Regions from separate parts of the Leptothrix cholodnii SP-6 genome, predicted to be linked through region 1. Evidence: riboswitches for the same ligand, from Rfam matches in the RefSeq annotation. Region 1 holds a riboswitch; each other region holds the start of a gene.
The links. Region 1 has a riboswitch for glycine ahead of gcvT (glycine cleavage system aminomethyltransferase GcvT). Riboswitches for the same ligand answer to the same signal wherever they lie in the genome.

Region 1 (6,070 bases):
AGTTGGCGTGCGCGCTGTTGCCTTCGAGCGCGGTGTGCAGCACGCCGATGTTGAGCCAACCGGGCACCGGGTCGGGATAGGTCAGCGCCAGGTTCTCGGTGGTCGCCGCCTCCTTGAAGCTGCGTCCGTGCAGCGCCACGCGCAGCTCCGGCAGGCGGAAGGTCGCAGCCTTGCCGACCGGAAACCTGTGCACGTTGTCGGGCAGCGCCAGGCGCTTGGTCATCTCGCTCTCGGCGTCGTGGTTGCCCAGCAGCAGGTAGACCGGGATGCCGGCCGCCTTGAGCCGGCCCATCTGGGCGACGAAGAAGATGCCGGTGTTGAAGTCCTTCCAGCCGCCGTCGTAGAGGTCGCCGGCGATGACCATGAAGTCGACCTGCTCGGCGATGGCCTCGCCGACGAGGTTGTCGAAGGCATCGCGGGTGGCCGTGCGCAGGGTCTCGACCGGCGCGTCCTGGTAGGCCGCCAGGCCGACCAGCGGGCTGTCCAGATGGATGTCGGCTGCATGGATGAATCGCACGGTGTCTCCCCCCAACTTGTTCGAGCTGCGCATTGTTGTGCAAGACGGCCACCGACCCGGCGCGCCCGGCCGGCCCCCGACCTGACCGCAACCTGCCCGCTACCATCGCCCCCCGCCCAGCCCGGCCCGGGCCGCCACGCCCACGAAGCCCGGCGGCCACGGGCCATCGATCAAGGAAACACGTGTTCAAGAATCTGTTGATCCACCGCCTGGCCGCCCTGCCGGCGGCCGATGCCGTGCAGGCCGAAGAGGCGCTGGTCGCCCAGTGTTTCGTGCCCTGCGGCGCCAGCCAGCCGGTCTCGCTGGGCTGGGTGCCCCCGCGTGGCGAGGCCCACGGGCCGCTGCTGGAGATCATCGGCGGCCACTGGCTGATGCGGCTGATGATCGAGCAGAAGATGCTGCCCGGCGCGGTGGTCAAGCGCCGCTGCGACGAGATGGCGCAGCGCATCGAGGCCGATACCGGCCGCAAGCCCGGCAAGAAGCAGCGCAAGGAGCTCAAGGACCAGGCCATGCTGGAACTGCTGCCGCAGGCCTTCACCAGGCAGATGTCGCTGCCGGTCTGGATCGCGCCCGAGCAGCGCCTGGTGATGGTCGACACCGCCAGCGCCGGCAAGGCCGACGAGGTCATCAGCCTGCTGACCAAGGGCCTGCCCGGCCTGGCGGTCGAGCCGCTGCACACCGCGCTGTCGCCGGCCGCGGCAATGGCCGACTGGCTGCTCAGCGGCGAGCCGCCGGCCGAGTTCAGCGTCGACCGCGAGTGCGAGCTGAAGTCGGCCGACGAGATGAAATCGGTGGTGCGCTACGCCCGCCACCCGCTCGACACCGACGAGGTGCGCGCCCACATCCAGCTCGGCAAGCGCCCGACGCGCCTGGCGCTGACGTGGAAGGGCCGGGTCTCGTTCGTGCTGACGGACGCGATGCAGGTCAAGAAGCTCGAGTTCCTGGACGGCGTCTACGAAGGCCAGCCGCAGGCCAGCCGCGACGAGGCCTTCGACGCCGATGCGGCCATCGCCACCGGCGAGCTGGTGCGGCTGATCCCGGACCTGATCGAGGCGCTGGGCGGCGAGCAGCAGCCGGGGCAGATGGCCGATGACGGTGTGCCGGCCTTGGCCACGGCGCCGAAGACCGTGGCGCCGCCCGCTGCGTTCACGTCGGCGACCGACGCCGGCCCGGTGGGCGACGATCCGCCGTGGTGATCGGCCGGCCGCGCAGCCGGCGGCTGGGCTACACTTTATTTTGCTAGGAGAGAGCCGCACCCGTGACACGGGCCGTCGGCCGCCGAAGGCGCAGAAGCGGTGTGAGCGCACCGCCTCGAACGCTCAGGCAAAAGGACTGGCAAACGTTCCTGAAAGGAACGTCACCTCACTGGAGAGAGGCTGCCGCTGCGGTATCGCGGCAGTCCACCGAAGGGGCAAGCGGAAGGGCGACACAGCCGCCTACCGTCAATCTCTCAGGTAAAGCGGACAGCGAGGGCAACACCACCGGCAACGGTGGACAACGGATGGCGCCCCCGTCCCTGCCCTCGGAGAAATCTCATGTCCGCTGACACCGCCCTGCTGCAAACCCCGCTGCACGAACTGCACCTCGAACTCGGCGCACGCATGGTGCCGTTCGCCGGCTACGCCATGCCGGTCAACTACCCCGGCGGCATCCTGGCCGAACACCGCCAGTGCCGCAGCGGCGCGGCGCTGTTCGACGTCTCGCACATGGGCCAGGTGCGGCTGATCGGCAGCGATGCCGACCGTGCGCTCGAGAGCCTGGTGCCGGTCGACGTGGTCGATCTGGCGATCGGCAAGCAGCGTTACGCCTTCTTCACCAACGAGGCCGGCGGCCTGCTCGACGACCTGATGATCACGCGCCGCGAGGACGACCTGTTCCTGGTCGTCAACGCCGGCTGCAAGGCGGCCGACATCCGCCACCTGATCACCCACATCGGCCACCGCTGCCAGATCGTGCCGATGCCCGACCACGCCCTGCTGGCGCTGCAAGGCCCGCAGGCCGTGACGGCGCTGGCGCGCCTGAACGCCGGCGTGGCGGGCCTGACCTTCATGAGCGGCGGCCACTTCGCGCTGGCCGGCGCCGACTGTTTCGTGACCCGCTCGGGCTACACCGGCGAGGACGGCTTCGAGATCTCGGTGCCCGCCACCCACGCGGTCGCGCTGGCGCGCAGCCTGCTGGCGCAGCCCGAGGTGCAGCCCGCCGGCCTGGGCGCGCGTGACACCCTGCGGCTCGAAGCCGGCCTGTGCCTGTACGGCCACGACATCCACGCCAGCACCACGCCGGTCGAAGCCGGCCTGACCTGGGCGATCCAGAAGGTGCGCCGCCCCGGTGGCGCGCGTGCCGGCGGTTATCCGGGCGCCAAGGTCATCGAGGGCCAGCTGGCGCAGGGCCCGTCGCACAAACGTGTCGGCCTGGTCGGGCTGGAGCGCGCGCCGGTGCGCGAGGGCGCCACGCTGGTCGACAACCACGGCAGCCACAAGCTCGGCACCGTGACCAGCGGCACCACCGGGCCGAGCGTCAACCAGCCGATCGCGATGGCCTACGTGGCCACCAACCACGCCGGGCCGGGCAACCTGATGTACGCCGAAGTGCGTGGCAAGCGCCTGCCGATGAAAGTGGTGCCGCTGCCGTTTGCGCCGCACCGATACTTCCGGGGTTGAGCGCCGCCTTGGCGGGCCGGTGCTCACGACCCGCCTGATCCGAACCCCTTTCCCGACGGCCGCCAGGCCGGGAATCCACTTTGCCTCCAGGAGCCTTTTCCATGCCTTTCCAGTTCACCCCCGACCATGAATGGATCGACGCCGCCAACCCCGCCGCCGCGGTGGTCGGCATCACCGTGCACGCGCAGGACGCGCTCGGCGACGTCGTGTTCGTCGACCTGCCCGCCGTGGGCGCCACCTTCGCCAAGGGCGACGTGGCCGGTGTCGTCGAATCCGTCAAGGCCGCGGCCGACCTCTACGCCCCGGTGAGCGGCGAAGTGGTCGAAGTCAACGAAGCCCTGCGCGACGACCCGGCGCTGGCCAACAGCGACCCGCTGGCCGCCGGCTGGTTCTTCAAGGTCAAGCTCAGCAACCCGGCCGAACTGGCCGACCTGCTCGACGCCACCGCCTACGACGCGCTGCTCAAGACGCTCTGAGCCCTGCCCGCCCCGCCCTCGCGCGGGGCACACCGGCCTGCCCCGCGCGGCTCGCGCCGCCGCTCGCAGCCGGCAACCCACTGCCGCCATGCCCGCCCTGCACCCCCTTGCCGACCTGGAAAACCAGGCCGAATTCCTCGCTCGCCACATCGGCCCCGACCTCGGTGCCGGCTCCGCCGACGAGCGCCACATGCTCGACGCCATCGGCGCGCCCAGCCGCGCCGCACTGATCGACGCCATCGTGCCGCGCAGCATCGCCCGCGCCACGCCGATGAACCTGCCCGCGCCGCTGCCCGAGGCGCAGGCGCTGGCCGAACTGAAGGCGCTCGCCTCGCGCAACCGGGTGCTCAAGAGCTACATCGGCCAGGGCTACCACGGCACCCACACGCCGGGCGTCATCCTGCGCAACATCCTCGAGAACCCCGCCTGGTACACCGCCTACACGCCCTACCAGGCCGAGATCTCGCAAGGCCGGCTCGAGGCGCTGGTGAACTTCCAGACCATGGTCTGCGACCTCACCGGCCTGGCCATCGCCAACGGCTCGATGCTCGACGAAGCCACCGCCGCGGCCGAGGCGATGACGCTGGCCAAGCGCAGCGTCAAGAGCAAAAGCAGCACCTTCATCGTTTCGTGCGACTGTCACCCGCAGACCATCGAGGTGGTCCTGACCCGCGCCGCGCCGCTGGGCATCACCGTGCGGGTGGGCAACGTCCCCGATCTGATGGCCGAGTGCGACTGCTTCGCCGTGCTGGTGCAGTACCCGTCGACCATCGGCATGCTGTGCGGCCTGGACGTTCTGACCACCCTCGCCGACAACGTGCACGCGCGCGGCGCCGCCTTGATCGCCGCCGCCGACCTGCTGGCGCTGACGCTGCTGGCCGAGCCCGGCAGCTGGGGCGCCGACATCGCCATCGGCAACACCCAGCGTTTCGGCATGCCGATGGGCGCCGGCGGCCCGCACGCCGCGTACCTGGCCTGCCGCGACGAGTTCAAGCGCTCGATGCCGGGCCGGCTGGTCGGCGTCAGCGTCGACGCGCACGGCGCACCGGCCTATCGCCTGGCGCTGCAGACCCGCGAGCAGCACATCCGCCGCGAGAAGGCGACCTCCAACATCTGCACCGCGCAGGTGCTGCCGGCCGTGGTGGCCAGCATGTACGCGGTCTACCACGGCCCGACCGGCCTGACCCGCATCGCGCGGCGCGTCGCCTGCTACACCGCGATCCTGGCCGCAGGCCTGCGAGAGCTCGGCTACCGCATACCGAGCGCCTACGCCTTCGACACGCTGGCGGTGGAAGTCGACACGGCCACCGAATCGATCATGACCGAGGCCTGCGCGTCCGGCGCCAACCTGCGCCTGGTCTCGCCCACCTCGGTCGGCATCAGCCTGGACGAAACCACCACCCGCGCCGACCTGGTGGCGATCTGGTCGTGGTTTGCCACCGACGACCAGCCGATACCACGGGTCGAGGCCTTCGAGGCCGGCATCGAGCCGCTGTTTCCCGCCACGCTCTACCGCAAGACCGAGTTCCTGACCCACCCGGTCTTCAACACCCACCACAGCGAGACCGAGATGCTGCGCTACATCCGCAGCCTGTCCGACAAGGACCTGGCGCTCGATCGCAGCATGATCCCGCTGGGTTCGTGCACGATGAAGCTCAACGCCACGGCCGAGATGATCCCGATCACCTGGCCCGAGTTCGCGCAGGTGCACCCGTTCGCACCGGCCAATCAGCTCGCCGGTTACGCGCAGCTCAACAAGCAGCTGTGCGCATGGCTCAGCCAGGCCACCGGCTACGCCGGCATCAGCCTGCAGCCCAACGCCGGCTCGCAAGGTGAATACGCCGGCCTGCTGATCATCCGGGCCTGGCACGCCAGCCGCGGCGACAGCCACCGCACGATCTGCCTGATCCCCGAATCGGCGCACGGCACCAACCCGGCCTCGGCGCAGATGGCGGGCATGCAGGTGGTGGTAACCCGGTGCGACGCCGAGGGCAACATCGACCTGGCCGACCTGCGCGCCAAGTGCGAACAGCACCGCGACAAGCTGGCCGCGATCATGATCACCTACCCGTCGACCTACGGCGTGTTCGACCCGAAGGTGAAAGAGATCTGCGCGCTGGTGCATGAGCACGGCGGGCGCGTCTACGTCGACGGCGCCAACATGAACGCGCTGGTCGGCGTGGCCGCGCCGGGCGAGTTCGGCGGCGATGTCAGCCACCTGAACCTGCACAAGACCTTCTGCATCCCGCACGGTGGCGGCGGGCCGGGTGTCGGGCCGGTGTGCGTGGTCGAGGATCTGGTGCCCTTCCTGCCGGCGCATCGCACCGGCAATGTCGGCGGTGTCATGAGCGTCGGCGCCGTCAGTGCCGCGCCGCTGGGCAACGCCGCGGTGCTGCCGATCAGCTGGATGTACATGC
Region 2 (6,070 bases), 2.1 Mb from region 1:
GCAAAACGCGCGCTGTGTTCGATCTGCGTCCAGTGGCCGCAATGGCCGAAGACGTGCAGCTGGCTGTTCGGGATCCACTGCGACAGCGTCAGCGAGGTCTGCAGCGGGATCACCTGATCCTCGCGGCCGTGCACGATCAGCGTCTCGTGCGCCAGCGCGCGGATCGCCGCCTCGGGGCTGGCCATCGCGTCGACCCACTGCTGGCGCGGCGCCGGGAACATCGCAGAAAACGATTCCTGGAAACCGGGCCGGATGCTGGCCTGGTAACGCAGCTGCGCCAGCTCGTCGGTGACCAGCTTGCGGCTGAAGGCAAAGGTGTCGAGCAGGTGCCGCATCGCCTCGATCGAGGGCTGGTAGCCCCAGGCGGCGTCCAGCCCCGGCGTCAGCTCGAAGGGCACGCCGACCGAGCCCATCAGCACCAGCCGGCGCACTCGCTGCGGCGCGCGGATCGCCAGCGCCAGCGCCAGCGCGCCGCCGAAGCTGTTGCCGATCAGATCGACCTGCGGCAGGTCGAGCGCGTCGAGCAGGTCGATGGCCTGCTGCACCCAGGTGTCCATCGAATAGGTGATGCCTTCGGGCCGGTCGCTGTAGCCGAAGCCGACCATGTCGGGCGCGATCACACGCCGATCCTGGGCCAACACCGGCATCACCAGCCGCCAGTTGGCCCAGGCGCTGACACCCGGCCCGGAACCGTGGATCAGCAGCACCGGCGGCTGGCCAGGGTGAGCGCGGCCGAGGTCGTGCACGTTGCTGTGAAACGCGCCGGTGCGGATGCGCTGGCCGATTTCGGGGTTGGCGGCGGTGGGGCTCTGCTGCTGGCTCATGCGGTGAGCCTCCTCGTGATCGTTGGGCTACGGAGACCTGGCGATGAGGTCTGACGGTCGCAACGATAGGCAGCGCGAGCCATACTGTCCAATACCGAATATTGCGATCTCGATACCATAAAGGTATCGAGTTAGACCACCCGCCGAAGCCCGCCGATGGACCTCAAGCAGATGCGCTATTTCCTCGCCGTGGCCGAGGAGCGCCACATCGGCCGCGCCGCCGAGCGCCTGCACATGGCGCAGCCGCCGCTGACGCGCCAGATCCACGCGCTCGAAGCCGAGCTGGGCACGGCGCTGTTCATCCGCACCCCCAAGGGCGTGGAGCTGACCGAAGCCGGCCAGACCCTGCTCGACGAGGTGCCCAACCTGCTGACGCTGGCGCAGCGCGCCCGCGAGCGCACCCGCGCCGCCGGCCAGGGCGTAATCGGCCGGCTCGACGTCGGCCTGTTCGGGTCGGGCGTGCTCGACGTCATCCCGCGGCTGCTGGCGCGTTTCCACGCCCAGCGGCCCGAGGTGCGCATCGTGCTGCACACGATGACCAAGGCCGAGCAGCTCGACGCCTTGCGCGAGCGCCGCATCAGCGTCGGCTTCAACCGCCTGGTGCCGCCCGAGCCCGATCTGGTGATCGAGACCGTGCTGCGCGAGCGCATGCGCGTGGCGCTGCCCGACACGCACCGGCTGTGCGCACAGGCCAGCGTGTCCATCCCCGACCTGGCCGGCGAGCCGCTGATCCTCTACCCCAACCTGCCGCTGCCCGGCCTGGCGCAGCAGGTGATGCAGGCGTTTGCGCGCGAGGGCACGCCGCTGCTGGTGGAGCAGGAGGTGGAAGACGTGCTGACCGCCATCGCGCTGGTGGCGGGGGGTTTTGGTGCGTGCATCACCACCGCCAGCAGCGAGAGCCTGCGCCTGCCGGGCGTGGCCTACCGGCCGCTCGAATGTTCGTATCTGAAGGACATCGAGCTGAGCTGCATCCACCGGCGCGGGGATGGGTCGCCGGTGTTGGCGGCGTTTCTGGCGGTGGTGAGGGGGTAGGACGTGGGGACCGGCGCTTGAAGAAACCGTGATGACCTGACGACGTCGATGCGGGTTAACCCGAGCATCGGGCACAATTGCCAGCTTCACCGCAAGGCCGAGGTCACCCGCCGACCGCCTTGCCGGCCACGAGCCCGAGCGGCATCGGGAGAGTCCGCGTGCCACCCGCGCGGCGCCGAAGGAGCAACCGCCCCGGAAACTCTCAGGCAAACGGACCGATGCCGTGGATGAACTCTGCAGAGTTGCCAAACGAGATTTCATGACCACCACCTCATTGCGCCTGGGCTGCATCGCCGCAGCCTGTTTCGCCCTGTCCGCGCACGCAGCGCAGCCCCTCGTCGTCAAGATCGGCCACGTCGCCGCGCTCAGCGGCCCCGCCGCGCACCTCGGGCATGACAACGAGAACGGCGTGCGGATGGCGATCGAGGAACTGAACGCCAAGGGCGTGCAGATCGGCGGCCGTCCGGCCCGCTTCGAGCTGCTCGCCGAGGACGACGCCGGCGACCCGAAGCAGGGTACTGCCGCCGCGCAGAAGCTCGTCGACAACAAGGTCAACGGCGTCGTCGGCCACCTGAACTCGGGCACCGCGATTCCCGCGGCGCGGATCTATGCCGACGCCGGCATCGCGCAGATCGCGCCGTCGGTGACGAACCCGCAGTACACCCGCCAGGGCTTCAAGACGACGTTCCGGATGGTGGCCGACGACGCCCAGCTCGGCGGTGCACTCGGCCGCTACGCGGTGCAGACGCTGAAGGCGAAGACCATCGCGGTCATCGACGACCGCACCGCCTACGGCCAGGGCGTGGCCAGCGAGTTCGAGAAAGCCGCCAAGGCCGCCGGCGCGACGATCGCCAAGCGCGAGTTCACCAGCGACAAGTCGACCGACTTCACCAGCATCCTGACCGGCATCAAGGCGGCCAAGCCCGACGTCATCTTCTACGGTGGCATGGACGGGGTCGCCGGCCCGATGCTGCGGCAGATGAAGCAGCTCGGCATCCGGGCGAAGTTCGTCGGCGGCGACGGCGTCTGCACCGGCGAGCTGCCCAAGCTCGCCTCGGGCCAGATGACCGACGGCCAGGTCGTCTGCGCGATCGCCGGCGGCGTCGACGCGGCGCAGCGGCCGGCGTTCGACAAGTTCAAGGCCGACTTCAAGAAGAAGTTCGGCGCCGAGGTCCAGATCTACTCGCCCTACACCTACGACGCAACCAAGGTGATGGTCGAGGCAATGGTCAAGGCGAAGTCTGCCGACCCGGCCAAGTACCTGCCGGAGCTGCAGAAGATCAGCTACCCCGGCGTCACCGGCACCATCGCGTTCGACGAAAAGGGCGACATCAGGAACGGTGCGCTGACGCTCTACACCTTCAAGGGTGGCCAGCGCGAGGAACTCGGCATCGTTCGCTGACACGGGGCTGCCACAGGTCCGGCTCAGCCGGCCGCTCGAATGGACGGATCTGAACCGTGGGCTTGCACGAGGACCTGCATCGACACTCGCTCGTCACGCAAGGCCGCGGCGGCGTCATGCAGGCTCGACAACAGCGGGCTGCCTGCGGGTTTTCCACAGCGACACCAGCACACCACCGGCGATCAGGCCGAAGGTCACGCCAAGCGAGATCACCGCGGGAATCTTGCCGATGATGCCGACCAGGAAGATCTTCGAGCCGATGAACACCAGCACCAGCGCCAGCGCGTACTTCAGGTACTTGAAGCGGTGGATCATCGCCGCCAGCGCGAAGTACAGCGCGCGCAGACCCAGGATGGCGAAGATGTTGCTCGTGTAGACGATGAACGGGTCGGTCGTGATGGCGAAGATCGCCGGCACCGAGTCGACCGCGAAGATCAGATCGACGAACTCCACCAGCACCAGCGCCAGCAGCAGCGGCGTCGCGAACCTCACCGACTTGCCGCTGGCCGGGTCGGGCTGGCTCACCCAGAAGGCGTTGCCACGCAGCCCGTCGGTGACGCGCATGTGCCTTTTCAGGAACCGCAACAACGGGTTGTTCGCGATGTCGGGCATGTGGTCGGCGACGATCCACATCTTGATGCCCGTGAAGATCAGGAAGGCACCGAACAGGTAAAGGACCCAGCTGAACTGGCTGACCAGCGTGGTGCCGAGGCCGATCATGATGGCGCGCAACACGATCACGCCCAGGATGCCCCAGAACAGCACGCGGTGCTGGTACTGCCGCGGGATTGCAAAGAAGCTGAAGATCAGCGCGATGACGAAGACGTTGTCCATCGACAGCGACTTCTCGATCAGGAAGCCGGTGTAGTAGTCCATGCCGCTTTGCGCGCCCAGGTACCACCAGACCCAGGCACCGAAGAGCAGCGACACGCTGATGTATCCGGCGGAGAGCAGCAGGCTCTCTCGCACGCCGATCGCGTGGTCGTCCTTGTGCAGAACGCCCAGATCGAAAGCCAGGAGCGCGACCACGATGCCGACGAAGGCGAGCCAGACCCAGGCTGGCTTGCCGAGGAAGTCGGATGTCAGGAAGGGGAGCAGGAAGTCCATGGTTCAGCTTGTTCAAGGGATTGCAGCAACATCGCTTCTCGGCGCCCAGGCGCGAGGCGGAGACGGTGACGCCGATGAACCCGCTGAGGGCATGGAACACGGTGGCTTCTCCGTTGGCGATGGACCGATCGACAGTGTGGGGATCCGCCTGCATCGAATAAATCAGATTGAATCGCAACTAGCATTCGGATTTTCCGAACCGGAGGATGCATGTTGAACTACCGCCATCTCCATTACTTCTGGGTCGTCACCAAGGAGGGCGGCTTTGCCCGCGCCGCCGAGCGGCTGGACATGGCCATACAGACGATCAGCGCGCAGGTGCGCGAGCTGGAGAAGTCGCTGGGCCATCAATTGCTAAAGCCCTCGGGGCGTGGCGTGGCCCTTACCGAGGCGGGCCAGGCGGCTTTCGCGCGTGCCGAGGAGATCTTCCAGCTGGGCCAGTGCATCGCCGACGAGGTGCGCGAGGCGGCAAGCGGCAAGGTGGCGAGGCTGGCGGTCGGGCTGTCGGACGGCATTTCCAAGCTCGCCGCCCATGCGCTGCTGGAGCCGGTGCTGGCCACCGACAACCTGCGGCTGGTCTGCCACGAGGGAGAGTTCGAGCAGCTGCTGGCCGAACTGGCACTGCACCACCTCGACCTGGTGCTGGCCGGACAGGCCGCACCGCGCAATCCGAACCTGCGCCTCGTGAGCGAACGGCTCGTCGAATCACCCGTGGAGTGGTACGGCCCGGCCAGGCTGGTCGGCACGACCGAGCGCGACCGTTTTCCGCAGTCGCTGAATGACCTGCCGGTGCTGCTGCCCACAGGGCACTCGGCCCTGCGCTCGACACTGGACCACTGGTTCGACACGCAGGGCCTGCGGCCGCGCATCGTCGGCGAGTTCGAGGACAGCGCGCTGCTGGCGGTGTTTGCTGCGCGCGGGCTGGGCGTGTTCCCGATCAGCAGCCTGGGTGCGAGTGACGTGGGCTTGATGCAGGGCCTGCACCTGCTCGGGCGCTGCGACGACGTGAAGGAGGAAATCCACGCCATCCGCTCGCGCCGCGGGCAGCATCACCCATTGGTGCTGCAGGTGATCGCCGCGGCGCGCGCCTGAGCGCTGCCGTTCAGGCGGACGGAGGGTCGGCCGCGACGAGGCTGCCAGCCTGGGCCTCGTCACCGATGCCCCAATAGCGGCGAGCAGCCGCCAAGACCAGGGCTTCCCCGTCGGCAAGATGCCGGTCGGCGCGTGCGGCAGCGATTGCGAGCCGCAGCACCTTGCGTTGAAGCGCTGGGTCGTCCACCTCGGCCATCAGCGACGCCAACGTGCCGTCATCCACGCAGGCCATCATCGATCCGCCGGCATAGGCATCGAGCAGGAGGTCCTCGCACAGGGACTGGACGATGCGCGGCATGCCGTCGGACGCCAGGCCCAGCTCACGCGGCCCGTCTAGCTGGTTCCATGCATCGAACTCCGAACGGCAGACATAGCCGTCGGCAATGACGACGAGTGCCACGATGCGTGCGGCGGCTTCGGAGCTGTTGCGGGGGTAGGAGCGCATGGCAGTGTCCTTCCTTTCGTGAGTGGAGAAGTGTGAACACGTCCGAATGTGGGCTCCAACAAGGTTCCGAAAAAGCAGAACTTACATGACTTTCATTTCGTAATAACCGAATCTGTGGCGCACAAAATGGCAGGCCTGCTCAGATGGTTTGGCCCGTGTTGCGAAAGT
Region 3 (6,070 bases), 930 kb from region 1:
GCATGGTTGGCGTAGTCGCGCTGCCAGACCCGCTCGGTCTTGAGGCTCAGGAAGAAGCGTTCCATCACCGCGTTGTCCCAGCAGTTGCCCTTGCGGCTCATGCTGCCGACCAGGCCGTGGCGCGCCAGCAGCGCCTGATGCAACGCGCTGGCGTACTGGCTGCCTCGGTCGGAATGAACAATCAGCCCTGGCGCGGGTTGGCGCTGCGCAATGGCCAGTTGCAGCGCTGCGCACACCAACTCGGCATGCATCGTCGGCGCCATCGCCCAGCCCACGACCTTGCGGGCGTACAGGTCCAGCACCACGGCCAGGTACAGCCAGCCGCTGCGCGTGCGGATGTAGGTGATGTCGCTCACCCAGGCCTGGTTGGGGCGGCTCGGATTGAAGCGCCGTGCCAGCAGGTTGTCAGAGACGGGCAGCGCATGACCGCTGTCGGTGGTGTGCATGAACTTGCGTCGCCACAGGGCCCGCAACCTGTTCTCGCGCATCAAACGTCGCACCCGGTGGCGCCCGATGCCCAGCCCCCGAGCGCGCAGCACTGCGCACAGGCGACGGCTGCCATAGACGCGGCCGCTGGCGGCGAACTCGGCCTTCAATTGCGTGCTGACCAAGCAGGCCTTGGGCGCGAGCTTGGCGCGCTGACGGGCACCGTAGTAGCCCGAACGGCTGACGCCCAGCACGCGGCATAGACGCTCGACGGTGACGGCCTTCTTGTGCAGTTGCTCGACGAACTGGTAGCTCATCGAAGCTCGCGGGCAAAGAAGGCCGATGCTTTTTTTAAGATGTCGACGTCGCCGCGCAGTTGCTTGTTCTCGGCCTCAAGCTGGCGGATGCGTTGCTGCTCGGCGGTGAGCGGTTTGCCAATGCCGGGGCGGCCTGCAGCCTCTTCATCGGCTTGCGCCAGCCATCGCCGCACGGCCGTCTCGCCGAGCTTCATGTCGCGGCAGACGTCGCCCACGCTCAAGCCCTGCTCGCGAATCATCTGCACCACTTGCAGCTTGAATTCCGCGTTGAATGTCCTTCGTTCTCTCTTGCTCATGTTCCTCGTCCAGGTGGATTCCACCTATCGAGGTGTCCGGGAAAATTAGACCATGACAGGGAGCCCGTAACCCAGCGACAAGAACCCGTGATCGATTTCCTTCTGGAACCCCGTTCACAGGAAGCAAGCCCGCCACCGTCATGGTTCGCGGGCTTTCTGTTTGGCGATGACGGAAATCGGAAATGGACCCGATTCGGTCACGCGCAGTGCCGAGCCGGGCCGCCGGCCCAAGCCGGTCCTCAGGCGCCGGCAAACGCGAAATCGATCTCCGGCGCCAGCCCGCTGACGATGCGGGCGATGCTCTTGCCCGAGCCGCACGAGTGCGTCCAGCCCAGCGTGCCGTGGCCCGTGTTGAGGAACAGGTTGCGCAGCTTGCTGCGGCCGATGATCGGCACGTTGCTCGGCGTGGCCGGGCGCAGGCCGGTCCAGAACTGCGCCTGCGCGGTGTCACCGGCGCCGGGGAACAGCTCCTCGGTGCGGCGCACGATGGCCTCGCAGCGCACCCGGTTCAGGTCGCGGTCATAGCCGTTCAACTCGGCCGTGCCGGCGATGCGCAGGCGGTCGGTGCCGGGCTGGCCGTCCACGCCGGGCGTGGTCAGGCGCGAGAACACCAGCTTGTATTCGTCGTCGGTCAGCGAGACCTGGTGCGCCTTGGCGGCGTCCTTGACCGGCATCGTCACCGAGTAGCCCTTGGCCGGGTAGATCGGCAGCTCGATGCCCAGCGGACGCGCGTAGAGCGGCGACAGGCTGCCCATCGCCAGCACGTAGGCGTCGGCGCGCAGGCGCTGGAAACGGCCTTCGGCGTCGGTCGCCTCGACGTGGTCGATCTGCCCGCCCACCTCGCGCAGCGCAGTCACGGTGTGGCTCATCAGGAACTGCACGCCGTCGGCCTGGCAGTGTTTGACCAGTTCGCGGGCGAAGCGGTTGGCATCGCCGGATTCGTCTTCCGCCGTGTAGGTGGCGCCGGCCAGTTGCGCGCGGATCGCCGCCAGCGCGGGCTCGATGCGCACGGCTTCGTCGGCCGAGATCACGCGCCGGTCACAGCCCAGTTCGCGCATCTGCGCGGCCGGGGCCTCGGCGCCGTCGAACTCTTTCTGGCTGGTGTAGAAGTGCAGGATGCCCTGCGTGCGCTCGTCGTAGGCCACGCCGATGTCACGCCGCAGCTGCTGCAGCGTGTCGCGGCTGTAGGTGCCGAGCTTGACGATCTGCTCGATGTTGTGGCGCGTGCGCCCGGGCGTACATTCGCGCAGGAACTGCAGCACCCAGCGCCACTGGCGGGCGTCGGCGCGCAGGCGAAACAGCAGCGGCGCGTCTTCCTTGCCCAGCCATTGCAGCACCTTCAGCGGTGCGCTCGGGTTGGCCCAGGGTTCGGCGTGGCTGACCGAGATCTGGCCGCCGTTGGCGAAGCTGGTCTCGGATGCGGGCGTGGCCTGGCGGTCGACGACGGTGACGTCGTGACCTTGCTGGCGCAGGAAATAGGCCGAGGTAACGCCGAGCAGGCCGGCGCCGAGGACGAGGACTTTCATGAGCTGTGCTCCAGGATCGGCCGCACGACACCGTGGCTTCGATGCCATCGGGCCGTGCGTTTGCCGCTCCCCCTGTCCTTGATACCTGAGAGTTTCAGCCGCGCGGCGCTGTGCCGGGGCCTTGCTCCTTCGGTGCGTCACGGGCGTGACGTCTCTCCAGACGGCGTGGTGTGTGTGCAGTGTTGGACCTGAGCGTTCATGGGAGTTTGCGCCTTCGGTGGCCGCGTCATCGACGCGGCACTCTCCTGCAGGGTCGTGAGTCTAGGGCTTTCGATCAGCCCTCGCTGTTCTCAGGGATCGACAGGAATCGTTCGGTCAGCGCCACCCAGTAGGCCGCGCCGATGGCGATGTTGGCGTCGTCGAAGTCGTAGCCGGGGTTGTGCACCATGCAGGCACCCGGGCTCGCGCCATCGCCGTTGCCGATCAGCAGGTAGCTGCCCGGCACGCGTTCGAGCATGAAGGCGAAATCCTCGCTGCCGCTCAGCGCCGGGCCTTGTTGCGTGACGCGGTCGGCGCCGACCAGGTCGATCGCCACCTCGCGTGCGAAGGCGGTTTCCGCCGCGCTGTTGACCAGCACCGCGTAACCCGGCCGCCAGTCGATGCGGGCGGTGACGCCGTAGCTCTGGGCCTGCGCGGCCACCAGCGCCTTGATGCGCTGCGCCAGCAGCACGCGCACCTCGCGGTCGAGCGCACGCACACTCAGCTCCAGCGTGGCGCTGGCCGGGATCACGTTGTTGGCCTTGCCCGCATGCAGCGCACCCACCGTGACCACCGCCATCTGCAGCGGGTCGACGTTGCGCGAGACGATGCTCTGCAGCGCCATCACGATGCCGGCCGCCGCCACGATCGGGTCGGCCGCGCGGTGCGGCATCGCGCCGTGGCCGCCGATGCCGTCGAGCGTGATGGTGGCGTAGTCGCTCGATGCCATCGCCGCGCCTTCGCGCAGCACCAGACGACCCTGCGGCACGCCGGGCATGTTGTGCATCGCGAAGATCGCGTCGCACGGGTAACGCTCGAACAGCCCGTCTTCCATCATGCGCAGCGCGCCGCCGCCACCCTCTTCGGCGGGCTGGAAGATCAGGTTCAGCGTGCCGTTGAAGCGGCCGTGTTCGGCCAGCTGACGGGCAGCGGCCAGCAGCATCGCGGTGTGGCCGTCGTGGCCGCAGGCGTGCATCAGGCCCGGCTTGCAACTGGCCCATTCGGCGCCGCTGGCCTCGGTGATCGGCAGCGCGTCCATGTCGGCACGCAGGCCGAGGCGGCGTGTGCCTTTCTCGTCGGTCTCGCCGCGCACCAGCCGCGCGACGACGCCGGTGCCGCCCACACCGCGTTCGACCTCGTAGCCCCAGCCTTCGAGCTTGTCGGCCACCAGCGCGGCGGTGCGGTGCTCCTCGAAGGCGAGTTCGGGATGGCGGTGGATGTCGCGGCGCAGGTGGATGAACTCACCGATGCGCGTCTGCATCGCGTCCAGCAGGTAGCTGCTCATGGTGGCCTCGTCGTCCGTCTGGTCCGTGCTTATTGGGGCTGCAGCTCGATCGACTTGGCGATGGCGCGGTAGCGCGCCGTCTCCGCGGCGAAGAACCTGGCCGAGTCGGCCAGCGACATCGGCGCCGATGCCAGCTGCGTCTGCGCTGCGAGCTGCGCGCGCACGGTCGGGTCCTGCAAGGTCTTGCCGATGGCGGCGTGCAGGCGCACGACCACGTCCTCGGGCGTGTTCTTGGGCACCATGAAGCCGGTCCAGATCTTGTACGAGAAGTTCTTCAGCGCCTGGCCTTCGCTGGCGGTGGGCACGTTCTTCAGCAGCTCCGAGCGCTGCGCGCCGAGCTGGCCGATCACCTTGAGCTTGCCCTGATCACCGAGCGCTCCCATGCCGGCGCTGTAGACCAGCACCGCGAAGTCGACCTGGCCGCCGGCGATGTCCTGCAGCAGCGGCGCGTTGCCCTTGTACGGCACGTGCTGCAGCTTGACGCCGGTGATCTGCTGCGCGTTCTCCAGGATCAGGTGGTAGAGCGAGCCCACGCCCACGCTGCCGTAGGTGAGCGGCCGCTCGCCCGACTTGCGCGCCAGCGCGATCAGCTCGTCGACGCTGTTGACGCCCAGGTCCTTGCGCGTCACGAACACCATCACCGCGTCGGCCACCGGGTGCACCAGCCGGAAATCCTCGGTCTTGAGCTTGACCGCGGCGTTGGCCAGCGGCGACAGGATCACCTCGTTGGGTGAACCCTGGAAGATGAAGTGCCCGTCGGCCGGGGCTGCGAGCACCTTCTGCGCCGCCAGCGCGCCGCTGACGCCGCCGAGGTTCTCCACCAGCACCTGCTGGCCGAGCTCCTTGCCCAGCGGGTTGAAGAAGATGCGCGCGATCGCGTCCGACGGACCGCCGGCCGGGTAGGGCACCATCAGGTTGACCGGCTTGGCCGGCCAGGTCTGCGCCAATGCTGCGCCGCAGGCCAGCACGAGTCCGCCCACCAGGGCGAGCGAGCGTTTGAGGATCGGGTTCATGTCCACTCCTGCGCCGGATTCCGGCCGCCCCGGGCCGAACCATTCGGGTCGAGGCATGGGGCCATCGTAGGAAGCCGGACTCCGCCAGTCCAATGCATTGTTCTATGCGATAGCATGATTCGGATGAATGCATTGCGGCGCCCCCTCGCATGACCCTCGTCCAGCTCCGCCACCTGATCGCGCTGGCCGAAAGCGGCTCGTTCAGCCGCTCGGCCGAGGCGCTGTTCCTGACCCAGCCCGCGCTCAGCCGCAGCATCCGTGCGCTGGAGGACGAACTCGGCCAGCCGCTGTTCGATCGCGTCGGCCGCCGCAACGAGCTGACGCCCTTCGGCCGCGAGGTGCTGCACCGCGCCACCCAACTGGTGTTCGATGCCGACGAACTGGGCGCGAGCGGCCGCCAGATGCGCGAGGGTCTGGCCGGCAAGCTGCGCGTGGGCATGGGATCGGGGCCGGGGGCGCTGCTGATGACGCCGCTGCTGCAGCAAATGGCCACCCACCACCCGAGGGTGCAGGTCGAGATCGCCCGCGGCCAGACCGGTCTCCTGCTCGAAGCCCTGCGCGAGCGCCGGCTCGACACGCTGGTGGTCGACGCCCGTTCGGTGGCGCCGGCCGCCGATCTGCAGGTCGACAGCCTGGCCGAGATGCGCGGCGCCTTCATGTGCCGCCCGGACCACCCGCTGACCCGCCGGCGCAAGGCGTTGCGCTTCGAGGCGCTGCGGCCGTATCCGCTGGCCTCCACGCCGCTCAGCGACGAGGTGGCGCGCATCCTGATCGAACGCTACGGCCCGGCGGCGCACCCCGGCGAATGCGTCACGCTGCGCTGCGAGGAGATCGCCAGCCTGGTCGAGGTGGTGCGCTCAAGCGACGCCGTGCTGCTGGCGATCCGCGCGGCGGCGCCCGATCTGGTCGAACTGGAACTGACGCCGGCCCTGAGCGCGCGCGCGCGCTTCGGCCTGGTGACGCTGGCCGGCCGCGCGCAGGCGCCGGCCTTGTCGATCGTGCGCCAGGT

Region 2: linked by a shared signal. The riboswitch ahead of LCHO_RS16680 (branched-chain amino acid ABC transporter substrate-binding protein) and the one ahead of gcvT (glycine cleavage system aminomethyltransferase GcvT) in region 1 are both predicted to bind glycine.
Region 3: linked by a shared signal. The riboswitch ahead of LCHO_RS11880 (D-amino acid dehydrogenase) and the one ahead of gcvT (glycine cleavage system aminomethyltransferase GcvT) in region 1 are both predicted to bind glycine.

Annotation. Positions count from the first base shown of each region.
Region 1 covers NC_010524.1:1,654,787-1,660,856, reverse strand. The annotation lists gene LCHO_RS07790 (metallophosphoesterase family protein) at 1-517, opposite strand, end outside; gene LCHO_RS07785 (recombination-associated protein RdgC) at 700-1,713, shown strand; glycine riboswitch at 1,748-1,862, shown strand; glycine riboswitch at 1,873-1,994, shown strand; gene gcvT (glycine cleavage system aminomethyltransferase GcvT) at 2,053-3,177, shown strand; gene gcvH (glycine cleavage system protein GcvH) at 3,279-3,653, shown strand; gene gcvP (aminomethyl-transferring glycine dehydrogenase) at 3,742-6,070, shown strand, end outside.
Region 2 covers NC_010524.1:3,721,429-3,727,498, forward strand. The annotation lists gene LCHO_RS16670 (alpha/beta fold hydrolase) at 1-824, opposite strand, end outside; gene LCHO_RS16675 (LysR family transcriptional regulator) at 981-1,856, shown strand; glycine riboswitch at 1,992-2,084, shown strand; gene LCHO_RS16680 (branched-chain amino acid ABC transporter substrate-binding protein) at 2,116-3,258, shown strand; gene LCHO_RS16685 (TerC family protein) at 3,373-4,365, opposite strand; gene LCHO_RS23480 (hypothetical protein) at 4,364-4,582, shown strand; gene LCHO_RS16690 (LysR family transcriptional regulator) at 4,576-5,457, shown strand; gene LCHO_RS16695 (hypothetical protein) at 5,468-5,902, opposite strand.
Region 3 covers NC_010524.1:2,582,965-2,589,034, reverse strand. The annotation lists one part of gene LCHO_RS11890 (IS3 family transposase) at 1-769, opposite strand, end outside; one part of gene LCHO_RS11890 (IS3 family transposase) at 769-1,039, opposite strand; gene LCHO_RS11880 (D-amino acid dehydrogenase) at 1,279-2,565, opposite strand; glycine riboswitch at 2,628-2,735, opposite strand; gene LCHO_RS11875 (M20 aminoacylase family protein) at 2,840-4,048, opposite strand; gene LCHO_RS11870 (tripartite tricarboxylate transporter substrate binding protein) at 4,078-5,061, opposite strand; gene LCHO_RS11865 (LysR family transcriptional regulator) at 5,211-6,070, shown strand, end outside.